DNA from 2 places in the Geobacillus sp. FSL K6-3411 genome. Region 2 is predicted to be linked to the other one. Evidence: a T-box and tRNA genes for the amino acid it is inferred to sense, from the RefSeq annotation. Region 2 holds a T-box; the other holds one or more tRNA genes.
The links. A T-box is a leader RNA that pairs with one kind of tRNA and senses whether it is charged. The one in region 2 lies ahead of pheS (phenylalanine--tRNA ligase subunit alpha), so its partner is inferred to be a tRNA-Phe.
Positions count from the first base shown of each region.

Region 1: it has a tRNA-Phe gene. The T-box ahead of pheS (phenylalanine--tRNA ligase subunit alpha) is inferred to sense a tRNA for this amino acid. The anticodon was not compared.

Region 1 covers NZ_CP150187.1:631,545-637,973, forward strand. The annotation lists rRNA gene NSQ22_RS03145 (16S ribosomal RNA) at 1-839, shown strand, start outside; rRNA gene NSQ22_RS03150 (23S ribosomal RNA) at 1,226-4,154, shown strand; rRNA gene rrf (5S ribosomal RNA) at 4,436-4,552, shown strand; tRNA gene NSQ22_RS03160 (tRNA-Val) at 4,562-4,637, shown strand; tRNA gene NSQ22_RS03165 (tRNA-Met) at 4,649-4,725, shown strand; tRNA gene NSQ22_RS03170 (tRNA-Asp) at 4,730-4,805, shown strand; tRNA gene NSQ22_RS03175 (tRNA-Phe) at 4,983-5,058, shown strand; tRNA gene NSQ22_RS03180 (tRNA-Thr) at 5,072-5,144, shown strand; tRNA gene NSQ22_RS03185 (tRNA-Lys) at 5,155-5,227, shown strand; tRNA gene NSQ22_RS03190 (tRNA-Gly) at 5,235-5,309, shown strand; tRNA gene NSQ22_RS03195 (tRNA-Leu) at 5,317-5,402, shown strand; tRNA gene NSQ22_RS03200 (tRNA-Arg) at 5,406-5,479, shown strand; tRNA gene NSQ22_RS03205 (tRNA-Pro) at 5,484-5,557, shown strand; tRNA gene NSQ22_RS03210 (tRNA-Ala) at 5,567-5,642, shown strand; tRNA gene NSQ22_RS03215 (tRNA-Met) at 5,660-5,733, shown strand; tRNA gene NSQ22_RS03220 (tRNA-Ile) at 5,742-5,818, shown strand; tRNA gene NSQ22_RS03225 (tRNA-Ser) at 5,836-5,926, shown strand; tRNA gene NSQ22_RS03230 (tRNA-Thr) at 5,957-6,032, shown strand; tRNA gene NSQ22_RS03235 (tRNA-His) at 6,041-6,113, shown strand; tRNA gene NSQ22_RS03240 (tRNA-Gly) at 6,144-6,214, shown strand; tRNA gene NSQ22_RS03245 (tRNA-Ile) at 6,220-6,296, shown strand.
Region 2 covers NZ_CP150187.1:2,766,980-2,773,408, forward strand. The annotation lists gene modA (molybdate ABC transporter substrate-binding protein) at 1-752, opposite strand, end outside; gene pheT (phenylalanine--tRNA ligase subunit beta) at 834-3,248, opposite strand; gene pheS (phenylalanine--tRNA ligase subunit alpha) at 3,270-4,304, opposite strand; T-box leader at 4,345-4,588, opposite strand; gene NSQ22_RS14105 (RNA methyltransferase) at 4,658-5,413, opposite strand; gene msrA (peptide-methionine (S)-S-oxide reductase MsrA) at 5,410-5,934, opposite strand; gene sspI (small acid-soluble spore protein SspI) at 6,076-6,285, shown strand.

The DNA of each region.
Region 1 (6,429 bases), 1.5 Mb from region 2:
GGAGGAACACCAGTGGCGAAGGCGGCTCTCTGGCCTGTAACTGACGCTGAGGCGCGAAAGCGTGGGGAGCAAACAGGATTAGATACCCTGGTAGTCCACGCCGTAAACGATGAGTGCTAAGTGTTAGAGGGGTCACACCCTTTAGTGCTGTAGCTAACGCGATAAGCACTCCGCCTGGGGAGTACGGCCGCAAGGCTGAAACTCAAAGGAATTGACGGGGGCCCGCACAAGCGGTGGAGCATGTGGTTTAATTCGAAGCAACGCGAAGAACCTTACCAGGTCTTGACATCCCCTGACAACCCAAGAGATTGGGCGTTCCCCCTTCGGGGGGACAGGGTGACAGGTGGTGCATGGTTGTCGTCAGCTCGTGTCGTGAGATGTTGGGTTAAGTCCCGCAACGAGCGCAACCCTTGCCTCTAGTTGCCAGCATTCAGTTGGGCACTCTAGAGGGACTGCCGGCTAAAAGTCGGAGGAAGGTGGGGATGACGTCAAATCATCATGCCCCTTATGACCTGGGCTACACACGTGCTACAATGGGCGGTACAAAGGGCTGCGAACCCGCGAGGGGGAGCGAATCCCAAAAAGCCGCTCTCAGTTCGGATTGCAGGCTGCAACTCGCCTGCATGAAGCCGGAATCGCTAGTAATCGCGGATCAGCATGCCGCGGTGAATACGTTCCCGGGCCTTGTACACACCGCCCGTCACACCACGAGAGCTTGCAACACCCGAAGTCGGTGAGGTAACCCTTACGGGAGCCAGCCGCCGAAGGTGGGGCAAGTGATTGGGGTGAAGTCGTAACAAGGTAGCCGTACCGGAAGGTGCGGCTGGATCACCTCCTTTCTAAGGACGAAAAGCGGAAGCGCCGCGGTCGGCTCTCGAAGCCAAATGTTCTTCACCCGTAGGGGTGCTTGCACCCCCGAGGGGGAAGGTTATTTGGCAGAAGAGAGCCAGGCGCTGGAGCTAGACATCACGAAAAGCGGAGGCCGTTAATGGCCAATCATTAACAAATCGTGCTTTTGTTTCGTTCAGTTTTGAAGGAATGAAAATTCCTTCGAATCGTTCCTTGAAAACTAGATAACCGGAAAAGCTGAGGTGCCGCGGTCAGTTCTCGAAGCCAAATGTTCTTCACCCGCAGGGGTGCTTGCACCCCAAGGGGGAAGGTTATTTGGCGGAAGAGAGCTAGGCGCCGAAGCTAGACAATAAGGAAGAAGCCGAAACGCGCTGTAGGTTAAGCTAGAAAGGGCGCACGGTGGATGCCTTGGCACTAGGAGCCGATGAAGGACGGGGCAAACGCCGAAACGCTTCGGGGAGCTGTAAGCAAGCGTTGATCCGGAGATGTCCGAATGGGGAAACCCCCTGCCCGTAATGGGGCAGGATCCATGCCTGAATCCATAGGGCATGGAGGGCACACCCGGGGAACTGAAACATCTTAGTACCCGGAGGAGAAGAAAGCAAATGCGATTCCCTGAGTAGCGGCGAGCGAAACGGGAACAGCCCAAACCAAGAGGCGTGCCTCTTGGGGTTGTAGGACCGCTCAGATGGGAGTGAGAAAGGAACGGGGTAGACGAACCGGTCTGGAACGGCCGGCCAGAGAAGGTGACAGCCCTGTAGTCGAAACTTCGTTCCCTCCCGAGCGGCTCCTGAGTACGGCGGGACACGGGAAATCCCGTCGGAAGCAGGGAGGACCATCTCCCAAGGCTAAATACTCCCTAGTGACCGATAGTGAACCAGTACCGTGAGGGAAAGGTGAAAAGCACCCCGGAAGGGGAGTGAAAGAGAACCTGAAACCGTGTGCCTACAAGTAGTCAGAGCCCGTTCATGGGTGATGGCGTGCCTTTTGTAGAATGAACCGGCGAGTGACGATGGCGTGCGAGGTTAAGCCGAAGAGGCGGAGCCGCAGCGAAAGCGAGTCTGAATAGGGCGTTTGAGTACGTCGTCGTCGACCCGAAACCAGGTGATCTACCCATGTCCAGGGTGAAGGCCGGGTAACACCGGCTGGAGGCCCGAACCCACGTACGTTGAAAAGTGCGGGGATGAGGTGTGGGTAGGGGTGAAATGCCAATCGAACTTGGAGATAGCTGGTTCTCCCCGAAATAGCTTTAGGGCTAGCCTCAAGGTGAGAGTCTTGGAGGTAGAGCACTGATTGGGCTAGGGGCCCTCATCGGGTTACCGAACCCAGTCAAACTCCGAATGCCAATGACTTATCCTTGGGAGTCAGACTACGAGTGATAAGATCCGTGGTCAAGAGGGAAACAGCCCAGATCGCCAGCTAAGGCCCCCAAGTGCACGTTCAGTGGAAAAGGATGTGGAGTTGCGAAGACAACCAGGATGTTGGCTTAGAAGCAGCCACCATTTAAAGAGTGCGTAATAGCTCACTGGTCGAGTGACTCTGCGCCGAAAATGTACCGGGGCTAAACGTGCCGCCGAAGCTGCGGGATGACCGTTGGTCATCGGTAGGGGAGCGTTCTAAGGGCATCGAAGCCAGACCGGAAGGACTGGTGGAGCGCTTAGAAGTGAGAATGCCGGTATGAGTAGCGAAAACAGAGGTGAGAATCCTCTGCGCCGAAAGCCTAAGGGTTCCTGAGGAAGGTTCGTCCGCTCAGGGTTAGTCGGGACCTAAGCCGAGGCCGAAAGGCGTAGGTGATGGACAACAGGTTGAGATTCCTGTACCACCTCCTTCCCGTTTGAGCGATGGGGGGACGCAGGAGGATAGGGTGAGCAGGCGGCTGGAAGAGCCTGTCCAAGCAGTAAGGCTGGCCAGTAGGCAAATCCGCTGGCCGTAAAGGCTGAGCTGTGATGGCGACGGATTTGATCCGGAAGTCCCTGATTCCACACTGCCAAGAAAAGCCTCTAGCGAGGGAAGAGGTGCCCGTACCGCAAACCGACACAGGTAGGCGAGGAGAGAATCCTAAGGCGCGCGGGAGAACTCTCGTTAAGGAACTCGGCAAAATGACCCCGTAACTTCGGGAGAAGGGGTGCTCTTTGGGGTGATGAGCCCCGAAGAGCCGCAGTGAAAAGGCCCAAGCGACTGTTTATCAAAAACACAGGTCTCTGCGAAGCCGAAAGGCGAAGTATAGGGGCTGACACCTGCCCGGTGCTGGAAGGTTAAGGGGAGCGCTTAGCGCAAGCGAAGGTGCGAACCGAAGCCCCAGTAAACGGCGGCCGTAACTATAACGGTCCTAAGGTAGCGAAATTCCTTGTCGGGTAAGTTCCGACCCGCACGAAAGGTGTAACGACTTGGGCACTGTCTCAACGAGAGACCCGGTGAAATTATACTACCTGTGAAGATGCAGGTTACCCGCGACAGGACGGAAAGACCCCGTGGAGCTTTACTGCAGCCTGATATGGAATTTTGGTATCGCTTGTACAGGATAGGTGGGAGCCAGGGAAGCCGGAGCGCCAGCTTCGGTGGAGGCGTCGGTGGGATACCACCCTGGCGGTATTGAAATTCTAACCCGCACCCCTTATCGGGGTGGGAGACAGTGTCAGGTGGGCAGTTTGACTGGGGCGGTCGCCTCCCAAAAGGTAACGGAGGCGCCCAAAGGTTCCCTCAGAATGGTTGGAAATCATTCGGAGAGTGCAAAGGCACAAGGGAGCTTGACTGCGAGACGGACAGGTCGAGCAGGGACGAAAGTCGGGCTTAGTGATCCGGTGGTTCCGCATGGAAGGGCCATCGCTCAACGGATAAAAGCTACCCCGGGGATAACAGGCTGATCTCCCCCAAGAGTCCACATCGACGGGGAGGTTTGGCACCTCGATGTCGGCTCATCGCATCCTGGGGCTGTAGTCGGTCCCAAGGGTTGGGCTGTTCGCCCATTAAAGCGGTACGCGAGCTGGGTTCAGAACGTCGTGAGACAGTTCGGTCCCTATCCGTCGTGGGCGTAGGAAATTTGAGAGGAGCTGTCCTTAGTACGAGAGGACCGGGATGGACGCACCGCTGGTGTACCAGTTGTCCCGCCAGGGGCACCGCTGGGTAGCTATGTGCGGAAGGGATAAGCGCTGAAAGCATCTAAGCGTGAAGCCCCCCTCAAGATGAGATTTCCCATCGCGTTAAGCGAGTAAGATCCCTCGAAGATGACGAGGTTGATAGGTCCGAGGTGGAAGCGTGGCGACACGTGGAGCTGACGGATACTAATCGATCGAGGGCTTAACCTAGAAAAGCGGAGGCCGCCCGCCTATCGGCGAGACGTGCTGGAGGGCCTGCGAGGAGGCTCGAACCAAGCAAAGCTTGGTTCTGCGTGGGTGGTGCCACAGGAGCGTATGCAATGTGTCGCCGCCACAGCAGGACCGAAGCGTCGCGAGCCGATGGCGGCCGGAGCTAGACAGTACGAAAAGCGGAGGCTTCTTCCCCCAAAAACGGTTATCTAGTTTTGAAGGAATGAAAAAAAGCTTGACAATAAGCTGTTTTTCATTATAATAATACTTGTCTGTTGTTGCCTAGTGGTGATAGCGGAGAGGAAACACCCGTTCCCATCCCGAACACGGAAGTTAAGCTCTCCAGCGCCGATGGTAGTTGGGGCCAGCGCCCCTGCAAGAGTAGGTCGCTGCTAGGCATGATAAATGGAGGATTAGCTCAGCTGGGAGAGCACTTGCCTTACAAGCAAGGGGTCGGCGGTTCGATCCCGTCATCCTCCACCACTTTCAATCGTCGCGGGGTGGAGCAGTCCGGTAGCTCGTCGGGCTCATAACCCGAAGGTCGCAGGTTCAAATCCTGCCCCCGCAACCAAAATGGTCCCGTAGTGTAGTGGTTAACATGCCTGCCTGTCACGCAGGAGATCGCGGGTTCGAGTCCCGTCGGGACCGCCATCATTTCAAAACTATGAAATAAAAAATCACATGCGGCTCGGTAGCTCAGTCGGTAGAGACGAGCATCAGCATCATCGAATTTGCTGCGAGTTGCCTCGACGCATCATACTTCCTCGAATCGGCTAGTAGAGGAAGAGGCACAGGGTAATTCAATGAACTAGGTAGAAAATAACATATGGCTCGGTAGCTCAGTCGGTAGAGCAAAGGACTGAAAATCCTTGTGTCGGCGGTTCGATTCCGTCCCGAGCCACCATCATTGTGGATATGCCGGCTTAGCTCAATTGGTAGAGCAACTGACTTGTAATCAGTAGGTTGCGGGTTCAAGTCCTGCAGCCGGCATCCTTCATATGAGCCATTAGCTCAGTAGGTAGAGCATCTGACTTTTAATCAGAGGGTCGGAGGTTCGAGTCCTCCATGGCTCATCACAATGCGGAAGTAGTTCAGTGGTAGAACACCACCTTGCCAAGGTGGGGGTCGCGGGTTCGAACCCCGTCTTCCGCTCCACTCGTTTGCCGGGGTGGCGGAATTGGCAGACGCACAGGACTTAAAATCCTGGGGTAGGTAACTACCGTGCCGGTTCGAGTCCGGCCCTCGGCACTTGCGCTCGTAGCTCAATTGGATAGAGCATCTGACTACGGATCAGAAGGTTAGGGGTTCGAATCCTCTCGAGCGCGTTGACGGGAAGTAGCTCAGCTTGGTAGAGCACACGGTTCGGGTCCGTGAGGTCGCAGGTTCAAATCCTGTCTTCCCGATTTTCCTGTGGGGCCTTAGCTCAGCTGGGAGAGCGCCTGCTTTGCACGCAGGAGGTCATCGGTTCGATCCCGATAGGCTCCACCATTCAAATATATAAATTTGGCGGTGTAGCTCAGCTGGCTAGAGCGTACGGTTCATACCCGTGAGGTCGGGGGTTCGATCCCCTCCACCGCCATTATTATCGGACCTTTAGCTCAGCTGGTTAGAGCAGACGGCTCATAACCGTCCGGTCGTAGGTTCGAGTCCTACAAGGTCCACCATTATTACGTTACTTTTTGGAGGAGTACCCAAGTGGTTGAAGGGGTCGGTCTTGAAAACCGAGAGGCGTCGCAAGGCGCGCGGGGGTTCGAATCCCTCCTCCTCCGCCATCCATTTATCCATGAATAAATTTACATCATGCCGGCTTAGCTCAATTGGTAGAGCAACTGACTTGTAATCAGTAGGTTGCGGGTTCAAGTCCTGCAGCCGGCACCATCAATGTGGCGGCTATGGCGAAGTGGTTAACGCACCAGATTGTGGCTCTGGCATGCGTGGGTTCGATTCCCACTAGTCGCCCTTTCTCTTCTTCCTTAATTTATATTTGTTGCGGGTGTAGTTTAGTGGTAAAACCTCAGCCTTCCAAGCTGATGTCGTGGGTTCGATTCCCATCACCCGCTTTTATGGGCCTATAGCTCAGCTGGTCAGAGCGCACGCCTGATAAGCGTGAGGTCGGTGGTTCAAGTCCACTTAGGCCCACCATTTTCCATTGCATATTGTCAGATGATTCGATATAATACTAATCGAGCATTTCTTGATTATTCCGCAATAGCTCAGCGACGAGCCCTTACTTCATCGAATAGGCTACGAGTTGTCCCGACGCATTCAGCTTCTT
Region 2 (6,429 bases):
TCAAATTGCTTCAACGCTTGTTCACTCGTCAAATAGGCATAAAACTGGCGCGCTTCTTGCAGATGTTTGCTCGTCTTGACCACACCGAGCGGATAGACGATCGGTTCGTGCATCTCATCAGGCACCGCAGCGGCGATGTGCACGTTGCCCGAGACAAGCGCGTCCGTCCGATATACAAAGCCGGCGTCGACGTTGCCCGTTTCGACATACGTCAATACTTGGCGAACGTCTTTGGCAAGAACAAGGCGCGGCTCGACGTTTTCCCAAAGCCCGGCGCGCTCAAGTGTTTGTTTCGCGTATATGCCGGCCGGCACCGACTCAGGGATGCCAATGGCCACCCGTTTCGCGCGAGTGATGTCATCGAGCGACTGAATCGCTCCTTCTTCCTGTTTTGGCACAATGAGCACGAGTTCGTTGGCAACCACCGTTTTTTCATGCGTGGAATCGATCAGCCCTTCCTTTTTCAGTTCTTCAAACGGCAGGACGGCGGCAGAGAAAAACAAGTCGACCGGCGCTCCTTGAGCGATTTGTTTTTGCAAGGCGCCGGATGACCCAAAATTATAGTGAATGCGGATATTCGGATGTTCATGCTCGAAGGCGGTTTTCACTTCCTTTAGCGCGTCTTGCAAACTGGCAGCCGCTGAGACGGTGAGCTCAACCGGTTGTTTTCCACCTTCTGATCGACCTGCGTCACACCCGTGCAACCCGACAAGTAAAACCATCGCAATGATCACAGCTCGAACGCTTCGCATCGTTCTCCCCCTTTTTTCGCGATGGGCGCGAATAGAAAAACAGGGAGCTGCCTACGCTCCCTGCCTAACACAGCCGCGGCATTACCCGCGCAACACCGCGCCAAACTGCTCCTCGACCGCTGCCAAAACCCGTTCATGGACGGCAGTAACTTCTTCATCAGTGAGCGTCCGTTCCGGATCGTAGTAGCGGAGCGAGAAGGCGAGCGATTTTTTCCCGGCCGGCAGACGGTCGCCTTTATAGACGTCAAAGAGGGCCACGTCTTTTAATAGCGGGTTCCCCGCTTCGGCGATCGCCTGCTTGAGAGCACCTGCTTCGACATTGTCGTCGACGACTAAAGCGATGTCGCGCACGACTGACGGGAAGCGCGGAATCGACTCGTAACGGATCGTTTCGCCTTCTGTATTCAGTAGCTCAGCGAAGGCGAGTTCAAAGACATACGTTTCTTTCAAATCGTACTCTTTTTGTACAGCCGGATGGAGCTGGCCGACAAAGCCGATCTCTTTGCCGTCAAGCACAATCTCCGCCGTCCGCCCCGGATGCAAATCAGCACGCTTCGCCGGACGGTAGCTGATGCGATCAGACAGCCCAAGCAGGGCGAACAAGCCGTCAAGCACGCCTTTTGCAACATAGAAATCAGCTGCTTTTTTCTCTCCTTGCCAAAGGTGGGCATGCCATAAACCGGTGATGACGCCGGCGAGCCGTTCTTTTTCCGCCGGTTGGACGTTTTCCCCCTTGGACAAATAGACAGAGCCGATTTCATATAGCGCGACGTTCTCAACTTGGCGGGCACGGTTGTAGCTCGCCGCTTCGAGCAAATGCGGCACCAAGCTTTGCCGGAGAACGCTCCGCTCCTCACTCATCGGCAACGCCAAGCGGACTGGTTCGGTTGTCTCCAAAGCAAACCGCGTCGCTTTGTCCGGACTAGTAAGCGAATACGTGATCGCCTGGAACAAGCCCGCGCCTTCGAAATAGCGGCGGACACGGCGGCGTTTCGCTTGGTACGGTGTCAACTCGCCCGGTTTTGCTTCGGCCACCGGCAAAGTCGCTGGCAAATGGTCGTAGCCATACAAACGGGCGACTTCCTCGATAATATCTTCTTCGATCGTAATATCGCGGCGGCGCGATGGAACATGGATTGTAAACGTTCCATTATCTTCCGTAAACGAGAATTGCAAGTTTGAAAGAATGCCAGCTACTTCCTCTTTCGTCATCGCTGTGCCGAGGACGCCGTTGATGCGTTCCAGCGCCACCGTTACAACAACCGGCTCTTCTTTCCATGTATTAGCTTCCACGATACCGCTGACGACCTCGCCGCCGGCGTATTCTGCCATCAAAGCAGCAGCGCGCTCGAGCGCTTCTTTCGTCCGCGCCGGATCAATCCCTTTTTCAAACCGGGTGCTCGCTTCGCTGCGCAACCCGTGGTCTTTCACCGCCTGGCGGATGACCGGGCTCGTAAAATACGCGGCTTCGATGAACACTGTTTTCGTGTCATCCTGCACTTCCGAGTTCGCTCCGCCCATCACACCGGCTAAGGCGACCGGCTCACGGCCGTTTGTGATGACGAGATGATCTTCAGTCAGCTTCCGCTCGACATCGTCAAGCGTCACGATCATTTCTCCCGCCTTGGCACGACGAACGACGATCTCCTTCGAACCGAGACGGTCGTAGTCAAACGCGTGAAGCGGCTGGCCGTACTCAAGCAAAATGTAGTTGGTGATATCGACAACATTGTTGTGTGGACGAATGCCGGCCGCCATCAAGCGCGCTTGCATCCAAAGCGGCGACGGGCCGATTTGGACGTTTTTCACGATCCGTCCGGCGTACAGCGGATTGTCTTCCGGCGCCTCGACACGGACAGAAATGTAGTCATGGACGCTTTCTTCATTTTCGTTCACCGCCGTTTCCGGCAACTTCACATCGCGGCCGAGAATCGCAGCGACTTCGTAGGCAACGCCAAGCATGCTTAAGCAATCGGCGCGATTCGGCGTCAAGGCGAGTTCGAGCACTTCATCGTGCAAGCCGAGCCATTCAAGCGCATCAGCGCCGACCGGCGCGTCGCTTGGGAAGACGAAAATGCCTTCGGCGTATTCTTTCGGCACGACTTTTGTTTCAACACCGAGTTCTTGGAGCGAGCAAATCATGCCGTTCGACTCTTCGCCGCGCAGCTTCGCCCGTTTGATTTTAAAATTGCCCGGCAGTCTCGCCCCAACTTTCGCTACAGCAACTTTTTGCCCCTTGGCGACGTTCGGGGCGCCGCAAATGATTTGCACCGGCTCTCCTTCGCCAAGATCAACAAGACATTTCCGCAGTTTATCGGCGTTTGGGTGTGGCTCGCATTCGAGCACATGGCCGATGACGACTCCTTTCATTCCCCGCTCAAGCGCTTCAACCCGCTCGACTTCAATGCCACTTTTTGTAATGCGATCAGCGAGTTGTTCCGCCGTCACGCCCGTCAAATCGACGTATTCGCCTAGCCAACGATAAGAAACGAGCATTCCCAACTCCTCCTTTTTCTTTTAGACACGCAAAAATTGTTGCAAGAAACGAAGATCGTTCTGATAGAAATGGCGGATGTCATCAATGCCGTATTTCAACATCGCGATCCGCTCCGGCCCCATGCCGAACGCAAATCCGGTATACGTTTTCGAATCAAAGCCGGCCATCTCAAGCACGTTCGGGTGCACCATGCCAGCGCCTAAAATTTCAATCCAGCCCGTACCTTTGCAAACGCTGCAGCCGTGCCCTTCGCAGCGGAAGCAGGACACATCGACCTCGACTGAAGGCTCGGTAAACGGGAAAAAGCTCGGACGAAAACGGATGTCGCGCCCTTCACCGAACAGCTTGCGGGCAAATTCGCGCAGCGTCCCTTTTAAATCGCTCATCCGGATGTTGCGGTCAACAACCAATCCTTCAATTTGCGTAAACTGATGTGAATGGGTCGCATCATCGGTATCGCGGCGATACACTTTCCCCGGGCAAATGATTTTTACCGGACCGCGCCCGCGATGTTTTTCCATCGTCCGTGCCTGCATCGGCGACGTGTGGGTGCGAAGCAGAATTTCTTCCGTAATATAAAACGAATCTTGCATATCGCGGGCCGGGTGTCCTTTCGGCAAATTGAGCGCCTCAAAATTGTAATAATCGGTCTCGACTTCCGGACCTTCGGCGACCGTATAGCCCATGCCGATAAACAAATCTTCAATTTCCTCGATGACGCGCGTCAGCGGATGAGGATTCCCCAGTTTCACCGGACGGCCCGGAAGCGTCACATCGATCGCTTCAGCCGCCAACTTCCGCTCGACTTCTTCTTCTTCCAGTTTCGTTTGTTTTGCTTCGAGCGCCTTTTGGATCGCCTCTCTTACCTCATTGGCAAGCGCACCAATTTTCGGACGCTCTTCTGGCGGCAATGCTCCCATGCCGCGCAGCACTTCGGTAATCGGCCCTTTTTTGCCTAAATAGGCGACACGCACATCGTTGAGCGCTTTTAAATCGCCAGCTTGTTCAATTTTTTCAAGCGCTTCTCGTTCAAGCTCATGCAACCGTTCTTTCACGCCAATCCCTCCTCTAACAAAATAAAAAAACCCGTCCCTCATAAGGGACGAGTTGTTGCTCGCGGTACCACCCTTGTTAACAGCGCAAACGAAGACGCACTGTTCCCTTCATTGCTATAACGGCCCGAAGCCGGATCACCTTTACATCCTGCCTGAGAGGATGGTCCCGGTGTCAACTCGGGAGGTGAACTTCACTTGCGTCGGCCATAAAAACGCTCCCAGTCTATGGCGTTTTCTCCCTGGATGGCGAGCAGCAAGCTACTCTTCTCCGTCATCGTTGTTATCGATATGGGAAATGTCGCTATTCATTATACGCAAACCAAGAGACAAAGGCAAGGTAAGTCAGAAATTTTTTACTGCGCCGTCTGCAAGGAGTAAAGTAAAATTCCAGCTGCAACGGCAACGTTGAGTGACTCGGCTTGGCCGTAAATCGGAATGTAGACATTTTCCGTTGTCATCTTGAGCAGCTCGCGCCGGACGCCGCTTCCTTCATTGCCAACTAAAAGCGCAAATGAGGATGATTGCGGGATGGCACGGTAGTCGACCGCATTCTCCAAGGCGGTGCCGTACACTGGAACACCTTGCTCTTTCAAGCGCGTGATCCATTCTGCCACATCGCCTTTGACAACCGGAAGATGAAACAACGACCCTTGGGTTGCGCGGATCACTTTCGGATTGTACAAGTCAGCACATCCTTCTCCTAAAATGACAGCATCAATGCCGGCTGCGTCGGCAGTGCGAATCATTGTGCCAAGATTGCCTGGGTCTTGCACGGCATCAATGAGCAACGCCGTTTTCACACCTGTAAGCTCATGCGGCCGCTGACGACAGATGGCAGCGATCCCTTGCGGCGTTTCCGTGCTGCTGATCGCCTTCATCACCGTCTCGGTCACGATCACTACCGGAACATCGCTGACGTCCCAGCCGGGCGGGATCGTCGTCCGTTCATCCACAATCAACTCGACAAGCGGCGCTTGGCTTTTGACTGCCTCTTCAACGAGATGAAATCCTTCTAGCAAAAAGCACCCGGTTTCCTCGCGTCCTTTTTTCGTCAATAACTTTTTCCAATGCTTTACACGTGCATTTTTCGGCGATTCGATCCGCTTCACCGCTTCGCCCCCCAATGTTTGGCGATAAACTCGTCGCGCCCGGAAGCGGCACGATCTTGCTTGTAATGCTCCGGATTTTTCTTATGGTAGTTTTGATGGTGCTCTTCCGCCGGGTAAAACGTTGTAGCTGGCAAAATTTTTGTCACAATCGGCTTTGAGAAACGCCCACTTTCTTCTAACGCCCGCTTTGACTGCTCAGCGAGCCGGCGCTGTGTTTCGTTATGGTAAAAAATCGCCGTCCGGTATTGCGGTCCACGGTCATGAAACTGACCGCCGTCATCGGTCGGGTCAATTTGGCACCAATACAGCTCTAAAAGCCGCTCATATGGGAACACGTCCGGGTCAAACGTGATTTGCACCGCTTCATAATGGCCGGTCGTCCCTGTTTTCACTTGCTCATACGTCGGATTTTCAACATGCCCACCCGTATAGCCAGAGACGATGCCGTAAATGCCGTCCAGCTCTTCAAACGGCGTCACCATGCACCAAAAGCAACCTCCAGCGAATGTCGCTTTTTCCATTGTGTCGTCACCTCATACGTCAAGTTTCTTCATTTTGATATTTGCTCCCCATTATACCATAGACGTGAACCACCGATGTATAAATCTGCTGCCATTGGCAAACGATAACGTTGTACAACAACGGCAAACGAGGTGATGACAATGAATTTAAATCTTCGCCATGCGATTATGCACAATGTCGCAAACAATTCGAAAGACCAGCTCGAAAATACGATTGAAGACGCGATTCAACGTGGTGAGGAAAAGTATTTGCCCGGCCTTGGCGTCCTCTTTGAAGCCATTTGGACAAACGCCAATGAGCAGCAAAAAGACATGATGCTCTCCACGCTCGAGCAAGCAGTCAAACAGTAAGCAGTCGCTGGCGCTGCGGTCCACCCTTCCCGCCTAGAAGGCTGATGAAACACAATGACTATGGGAAAAGGGAAACGTATTTCAACTTGAGAACGCCTACTATGAAGCTACATGCTCTGTTTCATCGCACGCCTTCTAAACAGC